DNA from 2 places in the Streptomyces nojiriensis genome. Region 1 is predicted to be linked to the other one. Evidence: riboswitches for the same ligand, from Rfam matches in the RefSeq annotation. Region 1 holds a riboswitch; the other holds the start of a gene.
What was found. Region 1 has a riboswitch for S-adenosylmethionine ahead of thrC (threonine synthase). Riboswitches for the same ligand answer to the same signal wherever they lie in the genome.

Region 1 (7,572 bases):
GCGTCGCCGTCCGCTACGGGGGCTTCGCCGGAATCCCCGGCCTGCAGCACCTGGTCGTCCTCGGCCACTACGGAGCCGAACGGTGGGACGCCGTCAGCGGCATCGTCCACGCGCCCGCCGAGCACCCCGGGGTGGCGGCGGTCCGGGCGGAGCTGCCCGGGTACCTGGACTCCATCGGGGCCTGGCGCGGCACCTGGATCGAGGAGAAGGGCCGGGCGCTGGCCGTGCACACCCGGCGGGCGCAGGACCCGGCGGCGGCCTTCGCGGCGCTGCGGGAGCCGCTGGCGGAGCTCGCGGCGCGGCACGGGCTGATGGTCGAGCCGGGGCGGGCGGTGCTGGAACTGAGGCCGCCCGGCATGGACAAGGGCGTCGCCCTGACCGAGTTCCTGGCGGAGCGGGACGCGGAGGCGGTGCTGTACGCGGGCGACGACCTGGGCGACCTGGCGGCGTTCTCGGCGGTCGAGAAGGGCCGGGCCGACGGCCTGCCGGGGCTGCTGGTGTGCAGCGGCTCCGCGGAGGTCCCCGAGCTCGCCGCGCGGGCCGACCTGGTCCTCCCCGGCCCGGGCCCGGTAGCCGCCTTCCTGGCCGCCCTGGCCGAAGCCATCCGCCGCTGATATCTCAGCCCCTCCGGCGTTTGAGGAGCGGGGTCTGGGGCAGAGCCCCGGCAGCGGCGCCGCTGCCGGGGGCCGGCCCCCGGACCCCCGCGCCTCAAACGCCGGCGGGGCTGGAGGGGCCGAGGGCCGAGAGCTGGGCCCTGAACCAGGCCGTCGGGGGGAGGGACGTCGCCGCCGCCGCGAGGCGCTTGGTGCGTTCTGCCCGCTCACCCACCGGCATGGCCAGCGCAGCGTGCAGCGCGTCCGCCGTCGCCGTCACGTCGTACGGGTTCACCGTCAGCGCGTCCTGGCGGAGCTCCTCGTACGCCCCCGCCCCGGTGGACAGCACCAGCACGCACCCCGCCTCCGACACCACCGGGATCTCCTTCGCCACCAGGTTCATCCCGTCCCGCACCGGGTTCACCAGCGCCACGTCCGCCAGCCGGTACGCCGCCAGCGAGCGTTCGAAGTCGTCCTTCACCGACACCAGCACCGGCTGCCAGTCCTCCGTGCCGAACTCCGCGTTGATCTCCGCCGCCAGCTCCGCCACTGCGGCCGTGTAGTCCCGGTACACCGCCAGGTCCTGCCGGGACGGGTACGCCGACGCCAGGTGGACCACCCGGCCCCGCCACTGCGGGCGCCCGGTCAGCAGTTCCCGGTACGCCAGCAGGCCGCGCAGGATGTTCTTCGACAGCTCCGTGCGGTCCACGCGGACGATCGTCCGCAGTCCGTCGACCTCCGCCCGCAGCTCCGCCAGCTTGGCGTTCACCGCAGGCCGGTGCGCCAGCGCCCGCAGTTCGTCCCCGTCCACGCCCAGCGGGTACGCGCGCACGTGCGTGGTGCGGGTGGGCCACACCGCGTACCGCCGGTGCTCCACCACCGGGCCGTCGCGCACCTCCGACCGCCCCCACGCGTCGTCGAGCCGCGCCGATCCCAGGAACTCGGCCGCCCAGGCCTCGGTGTGGAAGCCGAGCACGTCCGCGCCGAGCATGCCCCACAGCAGGGTCTCGCGGACCGTGTCGGGCAGCATGGCGAGATAGCCGGGCGCGGCCCACGGGGTGTGCGTGAAGTGCGCGATCCGCAGGTCGGGGCGGAGCACCCGCAGCAGCCCGGGCACCAGCGCCAAGTGGTAGTCCTGGACCAGCACCTGCGCGCCCTGCCCGGCCTCCTCGGCCAGGGCCTGGGCGAAGGCCTGGTTGTAGCGCTCGTACGACTCCCACTGCCGGCGGAACCCGGCGTCGAAGACCGGTTCGCGAGGGATGTCGTACAGATGGTGATGTGTGAACCACAGCACAGAGTTGGCGATGCCGTTGTACGCGTCGTCGTACATCGTGGGATCGATGTCCAGCATCCGGACGCCCGGTTCGGCAACGCCCCGGCGGACCGCCTCCCGGTCCGCGTCCGACAGCGCCGCACAGATCCACAGCGCGTCCGGCTGCTCGGCGAGGGCCGTGGAGAGTCCGGAGACGAGACCGCCCCCGCCGCGCCGGGCGCTGAGCGTCCCGTCCTCGGCGAGGGCGTAGGAGAGGGGGCCGCGGTTCGCTGCGACGAGCACCTGGGAAGCCATGCGGCCAACCTAGCCCGGCCCGCACCCGCTCAAACCGTACGTTCGCTCACGCCACGCGACGCAGCGCGTACTCCTCGATGCCCGCCATCGGCGGCCGCTCCTCCGTGTCCACGGGATGCGTCCGCGGTACGAAACCCTCCGGCCCGCGCTCGAACTGCGTGAGCTCCGGCCGTACGAGGTGCCCGCGCGAGAGCCGCACCTGCGCGGTGCGGTAGATCGCCGCGGCCATCCGGCCCAGCGCCTGCCCGTCCTGGTGGCGGTGGACCCGCACGCCCACGTCCACCTGGGCCAGCGCGTCCAGCCCGACGCTGTGCAGCGCGTCGACCAGCAGGCCCAGCTCGACGCCGTAGCCGACGGGGAACGGCAGCCGCTCCAGCAGGGAGCGGCGCACGGCGTACTCGCCGCCCAGCGGCTGCACGAAGCCGGCCAGCTGCGGCCAGTGGAGGTTGAGCAGCGGGCGGGCGACCAGCTCGGTGACCCGGCCGCCCTGCCCCGGGGCGTCCCCCAGCGGCCGGTCGTACATCGCCTTGACGAACTGCACGTCGGGGTCGGTCAGCAGCGGTCCGACGATGCCGGAGACGAAGGCGGCGGAGAAGTCCCGCAGGTCGGCGTCGACGAAGCAGACGATGTCCCCGTCGGTGGCCAGCAGCGAGCGCCACAGCACCTCCCCCTTGCCGGGCAGCGCCGGGACGCGGGGCAGGATGTCGTCGCGGTGCACCACCCGGGCCCCGGCCTTCGCCGCGATCTCCGCGGTCCGGTCGGCGGAGCCCGAGTCGATGACGACCAGCTCGTCCACCAGGGGGACCGGCAGTCCCTCGATCAGCTCACGCCGGATGACTTCGACGATCGCGCCGACCGTCGCCTCCTCGTCCAGTGCGGGCAGCACGACGCTGACCGTGGTTCCGGCCGCCCGTTTCCGGTCGAGCAGCTGGTCGAGCGGTCGGTCGGCGGCGGACCAGGAGCGGTCGGCCAGCCATCGCTCCACCTCTTCCAGCACCCTCAGCACTCCCTGCGTGTCGGCGATATTCGCCCTTATGTGATCCATCTCGCGGTTCGGACGCCTGTCTCAACCGCGCGGGCCTTCGGTTACAGTCTTGAACAACGCGAAGGACCACCGCATGCCGGGGGTCCCCGCGTACAAACGCACCGGCGCGCCACAGAGCGCGTGTGCCGGTGCCATACCGCTCATCCAGAGGGGCAGAGGGACACGGCCCGTTGAAGCCCCGGCAACCCTCCAGTCGGTTCTCGCGATCGCGCGTCAGCGCTCGTCAGCGAGGTCCCCGGCTAGGGAAGGTGCCAATTCCGTCTCATGGCGAAGTGCGCCATGGGGAAGATGAGGAGAAAGGGCCTCGCCATCATGGCTGCACAGACTGTCGCCACCTCTGTTGATCTCGGACCTGCCACCGGCCTTTCCTGTCGCGAGTGCGGTACCCGTTTCGAGCTCGGCCCCATCTTCGCGTGCGCCGAGTGCTTCGGACCGCTGGAAGTCGCCTACGACCTGCCGACCGGCGACCCCGAGGCCCTGCGCGCCGCGATCGAGGCCGGCCCCAACAACATCTGGCGCTACGCGCCGCTGCTGCCCGTCCCCGCGGACGTGGCCGGCAAGCCCAGCCTGAACCCCGGCTTCACCAAGCTCGTGGACGCGGCCAACCTGGCCAAGGAACTGGGCATCACCGGCAAGCTCTACGTCAAGGACGACTCCGGCAACCCGACGCACTCCTTCAAGGACCGCGTCGTGGCCATCGCCGTCGAGGCCGCCCGCGCCTTCGGCTTCACCACCCTGTCCTGCTCCTCGACCGGCAACCTGGCCGGCGCCGTCGGCGCCGCGGCCGCGCGGGCCGGCTTCCGCTCCTGCGTGTTCATCCCGCACGACCTGGAGCAGGGCAAGGTCGTCATGGCCGGTGTGTACGGCGGCGACCTGGTCGGCATCGAGGGCAACTACGACGACGTCAACCGCTTCTGCTCCGAGCTCATCGGCGACCCGCTGGGCGAGGGCTGGGGCTTCGTCAACGTCAACCTGCGTCCGTACTACGGCGAGGGCTCCAAGACGCTCGCGTACGAGATCTGCGAGCAGCTCGGCTGGCAGCTGCCCGACCAGATCGTCATCCCGATCGCGTCCGGCTCGCAGCTGACGAAGATCGACAAGGGTCTGCAGGAGCTCATCAGGCTCGGCCTCGTCGAGGACAAGCCGTACAAGATCTTCGGCGCCCAGGCCGAGGGCTGCTCCCCGGTGTCCACCGCCTTCAAGGCCGGTCACGACGTGGTCCGCCCGCAGAAGCCGAACACCATCGCCAAGTCGCTGGCCATCGGCAACCCGGCGGACGGCCCGTACGTCCTGGACATCGCCCGCCGCACCGGCGGTTTCGTCGAGGACGTCACCGACGAGCAGGTCGTCGAGGCCATCAAGGTCCTCGCGCAGACCGAGGGCATCTTCGCCGAGACCGCGGGCGGCGTGACCGTCGGCGTGACGAAGAAGCTCATCGACAACGGGCAGCTCGACCCGACGCTGACCACCGTCGTCCTCAACACCGGTGACGGCCTCAAGACCCTGGAGGCGGTGGCCGCGGACAGCGGGCAGACCGCCACCATCCGCCCCAGCCTGGACGCCTTCCGCGCCGCCGGCCTGGCCTGACCACTTCTCCTCCGCCCTACCGGAAAGGCAGTAGCGCCATGAGCGTCAACGTCCGCATCCCCACCATCCTGCGCACCTACACCGGCGGCGTCGCCGAGGTTCCGGCCGAGGGCGCGACCCTCGCCGAGGTCATCGAGTCCCTGGAGAAGAACCACCCGGGCATCGCCGCGCGCGTCCTGGACGACCAGGGCAAGCTGCGCCGTTTCGTCAACGTCTACGTCAACGACGACGACGTGCGCTTCGAGGGCGGGCTGCAGGCGGCGACGCCGGACGGCGCCGGCGTCTCGATCATCCCGGCCGTCGCCGGCGGTTGCTGATTCCCCGGATCTCTCCCGGTTCTCCCGGGTCGCCGCCCAGGTGACACGCGCAAACCGAAATTGCCCCCTCCGCTAAAAGCGGAGGGGGCAATTCTGCTTGATTGGGCACGGTAGGGTTGGGGAAGTCCCCTCCGCTGTTCTTGCCCCCTGCATATGAACGGGCCGCGCAAGGGTCGACATCGGGCCAACATGCGAGTGCGGTATGGGGCTTTGGCGAGATATGTCAGGCCCGAGTTGCCCGGGAGTATGGCAAATTTTCACTCTATTTCAATGTTTCTCGGTGTCCAGAATTCTCATCGGATTGACCTGTTGCAGACAGCATCCGCGCAGATACATTCAGCCTCGGTCGACGCGTTCCGACGCAAGTTCTGACCCGGGATCGTGAAGTGCGTTCCTGCGCAAGGGCCAGTAATAGGGGAGTTAGGCATGGCTCAGGGCACCGTCAAGTGGTTCAACGCGGAGAAGGGCTACGGCTTCATCGCGGTCGACGGTGGTGCGGATGTGTTCGTCCACTACAGCGCCATCCAGATGGACGGGTACCGCACCCTTGAAGAGGGTCAGCGGGTCGAGTTCGAGATCTCGCAGGGCCAGAAGGGTCCGCAGGCGGACATGGTCAAGCTCGCACTCGGCTAGTCCTGGAGCGATCGACCACCGACGCACAGTCTTCGGCGAAGACCTGGAACACCACGAGGGGCCCACATCCTGGACACGGGATGGGGGCCCCTCGTCCGTGTGCCCGGTAGTAGCGGGGTGATGCGCGAAGCCGCTTGCACTCGGAGGGGTCGAGTGCTAATCATTGGCGTTAGCACTCTCCGGTTGAGAGTGCTACTGAACGAGGACCGGGTCGGTGAGGCCCGCAGGGTCCGGCGGGAAGGAACCGCCGGGCACGCAGGCCGTCCGTCGCGGGCGCGGGCGCGGTCCTGGGAGCAATCCACCGCTGTCCGGGAGGACCACTTCAGATGGCCAAGATCATTGCGTTCGACGAGGAGGCCCGCCGCGGCCTCGAGCGTGGGATGAACCAGCTCGCCGACGCCGTCAAGGTCACCCTTGGCCCCAAGGGTCGCAACGTCGTCCTTGAGAAGAAGTGGGGCGCCCCCACGATCACCAACGATGGTGTGTCCATCGCCAAGGAGATCGAGCTCGAGGACCCGTACGAGAAGATCGGCGCCGAGCTGGTCAAGGAAGTCGCCAAGAAGACGGACGACGTCGCCGGCGACGGTACGACCACCGCCACCGTGCTGGCCCAGGCGCTCGTCCGCGAGGGCCTGCGCAACGTGGCCGCCGGTGCCAACCCGATGGCCCTCAAGCGTGGTATCGAGAAGGCCGTCGAGGCCGTCTCCGCCGCCCTGCTCGCCCAGGCGAAGGATGTCGAGACCAAGGAGCAGATCGCTTCGACGGCCTCCATCTCCGCCGCCGACACCCAGATCGGCGAGCTCATCGCCGAGGCCATGGACAAGGTCGGCAAGGAAGGCGTCATCACCGTCGAGGAGTCCCAGACCTTCGGTCTGGAGCTGGAGCTCACCGAGGGCATGCGCTTCGACAAGGGCTACATCTCGGCGTACTTCGCCACCGACATGGAGCGTATGGAGTCGGCTCTCGACGACCCGTACATCCTGATCGTCAACTCCAAGATCGGCTCGGTCAAGGACCTGCTGCCGCTCCTGGAGAAGGTCATGCAGTCCGGCAAGCCGCTGCTGATCATCGCCGAGGACGTCGAGGGCGAGGCGCTCTCCACCCTCGTCGTCAACAAGATCCGTGGCACCTTCAAGTCCGTCGCCGTCAAGGCCCCGGGCTTCGGTGACCGCCGCAAGGCCATGCTCGGTGACATCGCCATCCTCACGGGCGGCACGGTCATCTCCGAGGAGGTCGGCCTCAAGCTGGAGAACGCCGGTCTCGACCTGCTCGGCCGCGCCCGCAAGGTCGTCATCACCAAGGACGAGACCACCATCGTCGACGGTGCCGGTGACAGCGACCAGGTCGCCGGTCGCGTGAACCAGATCCGCGCCGAGATCGAGAACTCCGACTCGGACTACGACCGCGAGAAGCTCCAGGAGCGCCTCGCGAAGCTGGCCGGCGGCGTGGCCGTCATCAAGGCCGGTGCCGCGACCGAGGTCGAGCTCAAGGAGCGCAAGCACCGCATCGAGGACGCCGTTCGCAACGCGAAGGCGGCCGTCGAGGAGGGCATCGTCGCCGGTGGTGGCGTGGCCCTGCTGCAGGCCTCCGCGGTCTTCGAGAAGCTGGAGCTCGAGGGTGACGAGGCGACCGGTGCCAACGCCGTGAAGCTCGCCCTGGAGGCCCCGCTCAAGCAGATCGCCGTCAACGGTGGTCTCGAGGGTGGCGTCGTCGTCGAGAAGGTGCGCAACCTGCCGATCGGCCACGGTCTGAACGCCGCGACCGGCGAGTACGTCGACATGATCGCCGAGGGCATCATCGACCCGGCGAAGGTCACGCGCTCCGCGCTGC
Region 2 (7,572 bases), 1.3 Mb from region 1:
CCCTTCTCGGCGACGAACACGACGATCCTGGTGCTTTCCTCGCTCACCTGCCAGCTCGGCGTATTCGCCGCCGAGCGCGGTGACGTGAAGAAGCTCCGGACGTGGTTCATCATCACGTTCGTCATGGGTGCGATCTTCATTGGCGGCCAGGTGTTCGAGTACACCGAGCTGGTCAAGCATGAGGGCCTGTCCCTCTCGTCGAACCCCTACGGCTCGGTGTTCTACCTGACCACCGGCTTCCACGGGCTGCACGTGACGGGCGGTCTCATCGCCTTCCTGCTGGTCCTCGGCCGGACGTACGCGGCCAAGAGGTTCACCCACGAACAGGCCACGTCGGCCATCGTCGTGTCCTACTACTGGCACTTCGTCGACGTCGTCTGGATCGGCCTCTTCGCGACGATCTACCTGATCAAGTAGCGAACACGTCACCGGGCAAGACCCGGCACTCCATCCAGACACACCGACGCAGAAGATCCTGACACCGGGGTAATCCGTGAAAAAGCTCTCCGCACGACGACGCCATCCGCTGGCGGCGGTCGTCGTTCTACTCCTCGCGCTGGCGGCCACTGGGGGGCTGTACGCCGCCTTCGCCCCCGCGGGCAAGGCGCAGGCCGATGAAACCGCCCAGTCCCTCGCCATCGAGGAGGGCAAGAAGCTCTACGCCGTGGGTTGCGCAAGCTGCCACGGAACCGGCGGTCAGGGTTCCTCTGACGGCCCGAGCCTGGTCGGCGTCGGCTCCGCGGCCGTCGACTTCCAGGTGAGCACGGGCCGCATGCCCGCCCAGCAGCCCGGCGCCCAGGTGCCGAAGAAGCCCGTCATCTACGACCAGGCGCAGATCGACCAGCTGGCGGCGTACATCGCGTCCCTCGGCGCCGGTCCGATCACGCCGACCGCGAAGCAGTACGACCCGGCGGGCGCCGACATCGCCAACGGTGGTGAGCTCTTCCGCAACAACTGCGCGCAGTGCCACAACTTCACCGGCGAAGGCGGCGCGCTGACGAACGGCAAGTACGCCCCCAACCTTGAGGGTGTCTCGCCGAAGCACATCTACGAGGCCATGCAGACCGGCCCGCAGAACATGCCCTCCTTCCCCGACAGCACGATGCCGGAGAAGCAGAAGAAGGACATCATCGCGTACCTGGAGAACGTCAACGGCGAGAAGTCGACCAGCCCCGGCGGCCTGAAGCTCGGTGGCCTCGGCCCCGTCTCCGAGGGTCTGTTCGGCTGGATCTTCGCCCTGGGTGCGTTGATCGCTGTCGCCGTCTGGGTCGCGGCCCACACCGCTAAGGCCAAGAAGTCATGAGTAGCCAAGAGATTCCCGAAGACAAGCACCTGCCGAGCGAGCAGGGCGACGCCCACCACGGCGTAGCGGTCGCGGACGACCCGTTCGCCGACCCGGGCCTGCCGGTCCACAAGCCCCGTATCCAGGACATCGACGAGCGGGCGGCGAAGCGCTCCGAGCGCACCGTCGCGATGCTCTTCACCCTGTCGATGCTGGCGACGATCGGCTTCATCGCGTCCTACGTGATCTTCCCGGTCGACAAGATCGTCTACATCTTCCCCATCGGGAAGGTCAGCGCGCTCAACTTCTCCCTGGGCATGACCCTGGGCGTGGCCCTCTTCTGCATCGGCGCGGGCGCGGTCCACTGGGCCCGCACCCTGATGTCCGACGTGGAGGTCGCCGCCGAGCGCCACGAGATCGCCGCTCCGCCGGAGGTCAAGGCACAGGTCCTGCAGGACTTCGCCGACGGCGCGAACGAGTCCGGCATCGGCCGGCGTCCCCTGATCCGCAACACGATGCTGGGCGCGCTGGCCATGCTGCCGCTGTCCGCCGTCATGATCATGCGCGACCTGGGCCCGCTGCCCGAGGACAAGCTGCGCAAGACCCTGTGGGCCAAGGGCAAGCTGCTCATCAACCAGAACACGATGGAGCCGCTGCGTCCCGAGGACGTCCTCGTCGGTTCGCTCACCTTCGCCATGCCGGAAGGCCTGGAGGAGGAGCAGCACGACTTCCAGGTCCAGATCGCCAAGGCCGCCCTGATGATCGTCCGCATTCAGCCGGAAGACATCAAGGACAAGAAGGAACTGGAGTGGTCCCACGACGGGATCGTGGCCTACTCCAAGATCTGCACCCACGTCGGCTGCCCGATCAGCCTGTACGAGCAGCAGACGCACCACGTGCTCTGCCCGTGCCACCAGTCCACCTTCGACCTCTCCGACGGCGCCCGTGTCATCTTCGGCCCGGCCGGTCACGCGCTTCCGCAGCTGCGGATCGGCGTGAATGACGAAGGCTTCCTCGAAGCGCTCGGCGACTTCGAAGAGCCCGTCGGTCCTGCATTCTGGGAGCGCGGATGAGCACCAGCGTCAACAACGAGCGCAAAGCGCCGGCCGGCGAGCGCGTAGCGGACTGGGCGGACGGCCGCCTGGGCATCTACAGCCTCGCCAAGGCCAACATGCGCAAGATCTTCCCGGACCACTGGTCCTTCATGCTCGGTGAGATCTGCCTCTACAGCTTCATCATCATCATCCTCACGGGTGTGTACCTGACGCTGTTCTTCCACCCGAGCATGAACGAGGTCGTGTACCACGGCTCGTACGTGCCGATGCAGGGCGTCATGATGTCCGAGGCCTTCGCCTCGACGCTGGACATCAGCTTCGACGTCCGCGGTGGCCTGCTGATCCGTCAGATCCACCACTGGGCGGCGCTGATCTTCGTCGCGGCCATGGTCGTGCACATGATGCGCGTCTTCTTCACCGGCGCGTTCCGCAAGCCGCGTGAGGTCAACTGGATCTTCGGCTTCCTGCTGCTGGTCCTCGGCATGTTCACCGGCTTCACCGGTTACTCGCTGCCGGACGACCTGCTCTCGGGTACCGGTGTCCGCTTCATGCAGGGCGCCATCCTGTCCGTCCCGGTCGTCGGCACGTACCTGTCGATGTTCCTGTTCGGCGGGGAGTTCCCGGGCGGCGACTTCGTCGCGCGGTTCTACTCGGTGCACATCCTGCTGCTGCCCGGCATCATGATGGGCCTGCTCGTGGCCCACCTGATCCTGGTCTTCTACCACAAGCACACCCAGTTCGCGGGTCCCGGCAAGACGAACGACAACGTCGTCGGCATGCCGCTGCTGCCGGTCTACATGGCCAAGGCCGGAGGCTTCTTCTTCCTGGTCTTCGGTGTCATCGCGGCCATCGCGGCGATCGCCTCGATCAACCCGATCTGGGCGCTCGGCCCGTACCGCCCGGACAACGTGTCCACCGGTGCGCAGCCCGACTGGTACATGGGTATGCCGGAAGGCCTGATCCGAGCCATGCCCGGCTGGGAGATCAACCTGTGGGGCCACACGCTCGTCCTGGGCGTGTTCATCCCGCTGCTGCTCTTCCCGCTGGTGCTGGGTGCGATCGCCGTCTGGCCGTTCATCGAGTCCTGGGTCACCGGGGACAAGCGCGAGCACCACATCCTGGACCGCCCGCGCAACGTCCCGACCCGTACGGCCTTCGGTGTCGCCTGGATCGCGGAGTACATCGTGCTCCTCATCGGCGGCGGCAACGACATGTTCGCCCAGTACTTCCACCTGTCGATCAACTCGATCACCTGGTTCGTCCGGATCGGCTTCTTCGTCGTCCCGGTCCTCGCCTTCATCGTCACCAAGCGGATCTGCCTCGGCCTCCAGCGCCGGGACCACGACAAGGTGCTGCACGGTCGCGAGACCGGCATCATCAAGCGTCTGCCGCACGGTGAGTTCGTCGAGGTCCACGAGCCGCTCCCGGCGGGTCAGCTGCACAAGCTCACCGCGCACGAGCAGTACAAGCCGGTCGAGATCGGCCCGACGGTCGACGAGAACGGTGTCGAGCGCAAGGTGAAGGCCGCCGAGAAGCTGCGCGCGAAGCTCAGCAAGGGCTTCTACGGCGAGAACAACCAGATTCCGAAGCCCACGGTGGAGGAATACAAGGAGATCCAGTCCGGCCACGGCCACCACTGATCCCCGTCTGAACGCATGAGGGACTGATTTCGGTCAGTCCTGGTGTCGCCACGGCGAGAGCCCCGTCCAGTGTCTGGACGGGGCTCTTTGCCGTAACCGGGGCTGGATAGGCTGAACCCTGACCGATCAAGCGTGGAATCCTCCACCGACAGCAGGAGCGGACCATGAACGTTGCGACCCCGGCAGGCGGCGACAGCGTGGCGGCCCGTGGCTGGCCGGGCCTTCTCGACGCTCTGCTGACCGGCCAGGACCTGCGCGCGGAGGACACCGCCTGGGCCATGGACCGGATCATGCGGGGGGAGGCCACCGACGCCCAGATCGCCGGCTTCACGGTCGCGCTGCGGGCCAAGGGGGAGACGGTCGAGGAGATCAACGGCCTCGTACGGGCGATGTACGCGCACGCCAACCTGATCGAGGTGCCCGGCCGCACGGTGGACATCGTCGGCACCGGCGGCGACGGGGCCAAAACGGTGAACATCTCCACGATGTCGGCCATCGTGGTGGCCGGTACCGGCGCCAAGGTCGTCAAGCACGGCAACCGGGCCGCGTCCTCCGCGAGCGGCTCCTCGGACGTCCTGGAGAAGCTCGGAGTGAACCTCCAGCTGAGCCGGGAGCGGGTCGTGGAGGTCGCCGAGGAGGCCGGCATCACCTTCTGCTTCGCCGTGAAGTTCCACCCGGCACTGCGCCATGTGGCCGCGGCCCGCAAGGAACTGGGCATCCGGACCTTCTTCAACGCGCTGGGCCCGCTGACCAACCCGGCCCGGGTGCGCGCCCAGGCGACCGGCGTGGCCGACCCCCGGATGGCCCCGATCATCGCCGGCGTGCTCGCCGACCGGGGCTCCTCCGCGCTGGTCTTCCGCGGTGACGACGGCCTGGACGAACTGACCACGACGTCGACCTCGCGCATCTGGTGGGTCCGTGACGGCAAGGTCTCCGAGCAGGCCTTCGACCCCCGTGACGTGGGCATCTCCCTGGTCGACGTCTCCGCCCTGGCCGGCGGGGACCCCTCGTACAACGCGGACGTGGCCCGCCGCCTGCTGGCCGGCGAGACCGGCCCGGTCCGCGACGCCGTCCTGCTGAACTCGGCGGCGGCCCTGGCCGCCCTCGACCCCGGCGCGGGCAGCCTGGAGGAGCAGATCGCCGCCGGTATGGCCCGCGCGGCGGAGTCCATCGACTCGGGCGCGGCCCGGGCCGCCCTGGAGCGCTGGGTGACGGCCAGCAACGCGTAGCGGGAACGGCGCGAAAACGACGACCCCGGTCCACCATGCGGACCGGGGTCTTGCGTACGCGCGATCATGTGGCAGGATGCTGACCAGGTCACGAGTGACAGCGTGTAGGCCCCGGCTTGCTGTCCGGCAACCCTCCTTCCGTGGCGGGGTGCCCCGGGTGATGACCAGGTCGTAGGCAGCAAGGCCTACGGCAAGCGCGGATCCCTCGACACCAGGGGTCCTGGTCTTCTCGAGGAGCTTTTTCCGTGAGCAAGCGAATGCGATAGGGCGACTCCGCCCCTACTTCAACCCTCGGATCAGGGTCACTTCCGTGTACCCCCGCACAGCGCGGTCCGAGGACCCTCCCGTACCCCGGACGGCCGCAGTGCCGTACCCGCGTACGGGCACACCGAAGCCATTCAGCCCTGCCTGCCGGGAGATACCGCCATGTCCGCATCCCTGAACGCCGCCGTCGCCACCGCCACCACCGTCGACCCCGCCTGTGCCGAGCCGCTCGCGGTCCTCGGCCGGGACGTCACCGTCCCGCTCGTCACCGGCGGCGAGGTCACCTACGCGGCCCTCGACTACGCGGCCAGCGCCCCCGCCCTGCAGCGCGTCTGGGACGACGTGGCCGCGTACGCCCCGTACTACGGCAGCGTGCACCGCGGCGCCGGATACCTCTCGCAGCTCTCCACCGACCTCTTCGAGCAGAGCCGGGTCACCGTCGCCGAGTTCCTCGACTGCCGCCCCACCGACCAGGTCGTCTTCACCCGGTCCACCACCGACTCGCTGAACCTGCTCGCCGCCGTACTCCCCGCCGACTGCCAGGTGTTCGTCTTCGAGACCGAGCACCACGCCTCGCTGCTGCCGTGGACGAACGCCCAGGTCACCTACCTCAACGCACCGCGCACCCCGGCCGAGGCCGTCGCCACCCTGGAGCGGGCCCTCGCCGACCGCGACCCGTACGGTCCGGCACTGGTCTGCGTCACCGGCGCCTCCAACGTCACCGGCGAGCTGTGGCCGGTCAAGGAACTCGCCGCCGCCGCGCACGCCCACGGCGCGCGCATCGTGCTGGACGCCGCCCAACTGGCCCCGCACCACCCCGTCTCCGTGCAGGAGCTCGACGTCGACTGGGTCGCCTTCTCCGGGCACAAGCTCTACGCGCCCTTCGGCTCGGGCGTGCTCGCCGGCCGCGCGGACTGGCTCCAGCAGGCCGACCCGTACCTCGCGGGCGGCGGCGCCTCCCGGAAGGTGGCCCGGCGCGAGGACGGCGGCGTCGACGTCGAGTGGCACACCACCGCGGCCCGCCACGAGGCCGGCTCCCCGAACGTCATCGGCGTCTACTCCATCGCCTCCGCCTGCAAGGCCCTGACCGAGGCCGGCTTCGAGAACCTCGTCGCCCGCGAGCAGCACCTCATCGAGAAGGTCCGGGAAGGCCTGGCGGAGGTCCCGGCGGTCCGGATCCTCTCCCTCTTCGGGGACGACGCCCCCCGGGTCGGCGTCATCTCCTTCGTGGTGGACGGCTGGAACAGCTCCCACTTCGCCGCCGCGCTGTCCGCCGAGTACGGGATCGGCGTACGCGACGGCCTGTTCTGCGCCCACCCGCTGGTCCGCACCCTGCTGGGCAGCGAGCCGCAGGCCCAGGGCGAATGCGGAGCCCCGGAGGCCGCCCCGGGCGAGCGCTCCCTCAACGCCATCCGCGTCAGCTTCGGCGCCGGGACCCCCGACGAGCACGTGGAGCGCTTCGTCGGCGCCGTGAAGGAACTGGTCACCTCCGGAGCCAAGTGGCAGTACCGCACGGAGGAAGGCCGCTGCGTCCCCGCCGTGTAGCCCTGCGGGCGGCTCGGCGGTGTACGGCTCGGCGGCACGTCTTCCTCTGCCGAGGTGGGTCGCCTCAATCGCCGGCGGGGCTTCAAAGGGTGGGGCGGTGCCCCGCACGAGGGTCTCCTCGGCTCGGCGCGTTCGGGCTCGTCCCGGCCAGGCGGCCGTGGTCGCGCCTCGTCCTGCGGGGACCCTCCTGCGTGTCCCCGCCCCACGGCAGGGCTTCGACGGCGGAAGGGGAGTGGGGACGTGGCGGGGTGTCCCCGCAGGACGAGGCGCGACCGCCGGGCACAGCCGAGACACACAGCACGCGCCGAGCCGAGGAGACACCCCGGCGCGGCCCCACGGACCGACCCGAACCGACAGGCCCGCACTTTCAGCCTCGCCGGCGTTTGAGGCGCGGGTCCGGGCAGCGCCCGGCAGACGGCGCGAGCACCGCACACAGCCGAGCACCCCGCAGGGGACCCGGCAGACGGCGCGAGCACCGCACACAGCCGAGCACCCCGCAGGGGACCCGGCAGACCGTGCCGGAGGCGTTACGCGTCGAGACCGATCGCGAACGCCGC

Region 2: it holds a riboswitch for S-adenosylmethionine, as region 1 does, so the genes downstream of both, JYK04_RS14035 (aminotransferase class V-fold PLP-dependent enzyme) here and thrC (threonine synthase) in region 1, are expected to answer to the same signal.

Annotation. Positions count from the first base shown of each region.
Region 1 covers NZ_CP071139.1:4,319,641-4,327,212, reverse strand. Annotated here, with positions in the region: gene otsB (trehalose-phosphatase) at 1-614, shown strand, start outside; gene JYK04_RS20030 (alpha,alpha-trehalose-phosphate synthase (UDP-forming)) at 709-2,160, opposite strand; gene JYK04_RS20025 (glucosyl-3-phosphoglycerate synthase) at 2,207-3,157, opposite strand; SAM riboswitch class I at 3,343-3,500, shown strand; gene thrC (threonine synthase) at 3,518-4,792, shown strand; gene JYK04_RS20015 (MoaD/ThiS family protein) at 4,831-5,109, shown strand; gene JYK04_RS20010 (cold-shock protein) at 5,536-5,742, shown strand; gene groL (chaperonin GroEL) at 6,069-7,572, shown strand, end outside.
Region 2 covers NZ_CP071139.1:3,006,232-3,013,803, reverse strand. Annotated here, with positions in the region: gene ctaE (aa3-type cytochrome oxidase subunit III) at 1-417, shown strand, start outside; gene qcrC (cytochrome bc1 complex diheme cytochrome c subunit) at 494-1,303, shown strand; gene qcrA (cytochrome bc1 complex Rieske iron-sulfur subunit) at 1,300-2,355, shown strand; gene qcrB (cytochrome bc1 complex cytochrome b subunit) at 2,352-3,977, shown strand; gene trpD (anthranilate phosphoribosyltransferase) at 4,142-5,206, shown strand; SAM riboswitch class IV at 5,293-5,409, shown strand; gene JYK04_RS14035 (aminotransferase class V-fold PLP-dependent enzyme) at 5,633-7,015, shown strand; gene JYK04_RS14030 (Lrp/AsnC family transcriptional regulator) at 7,543-7,572, opposite strand, start outside.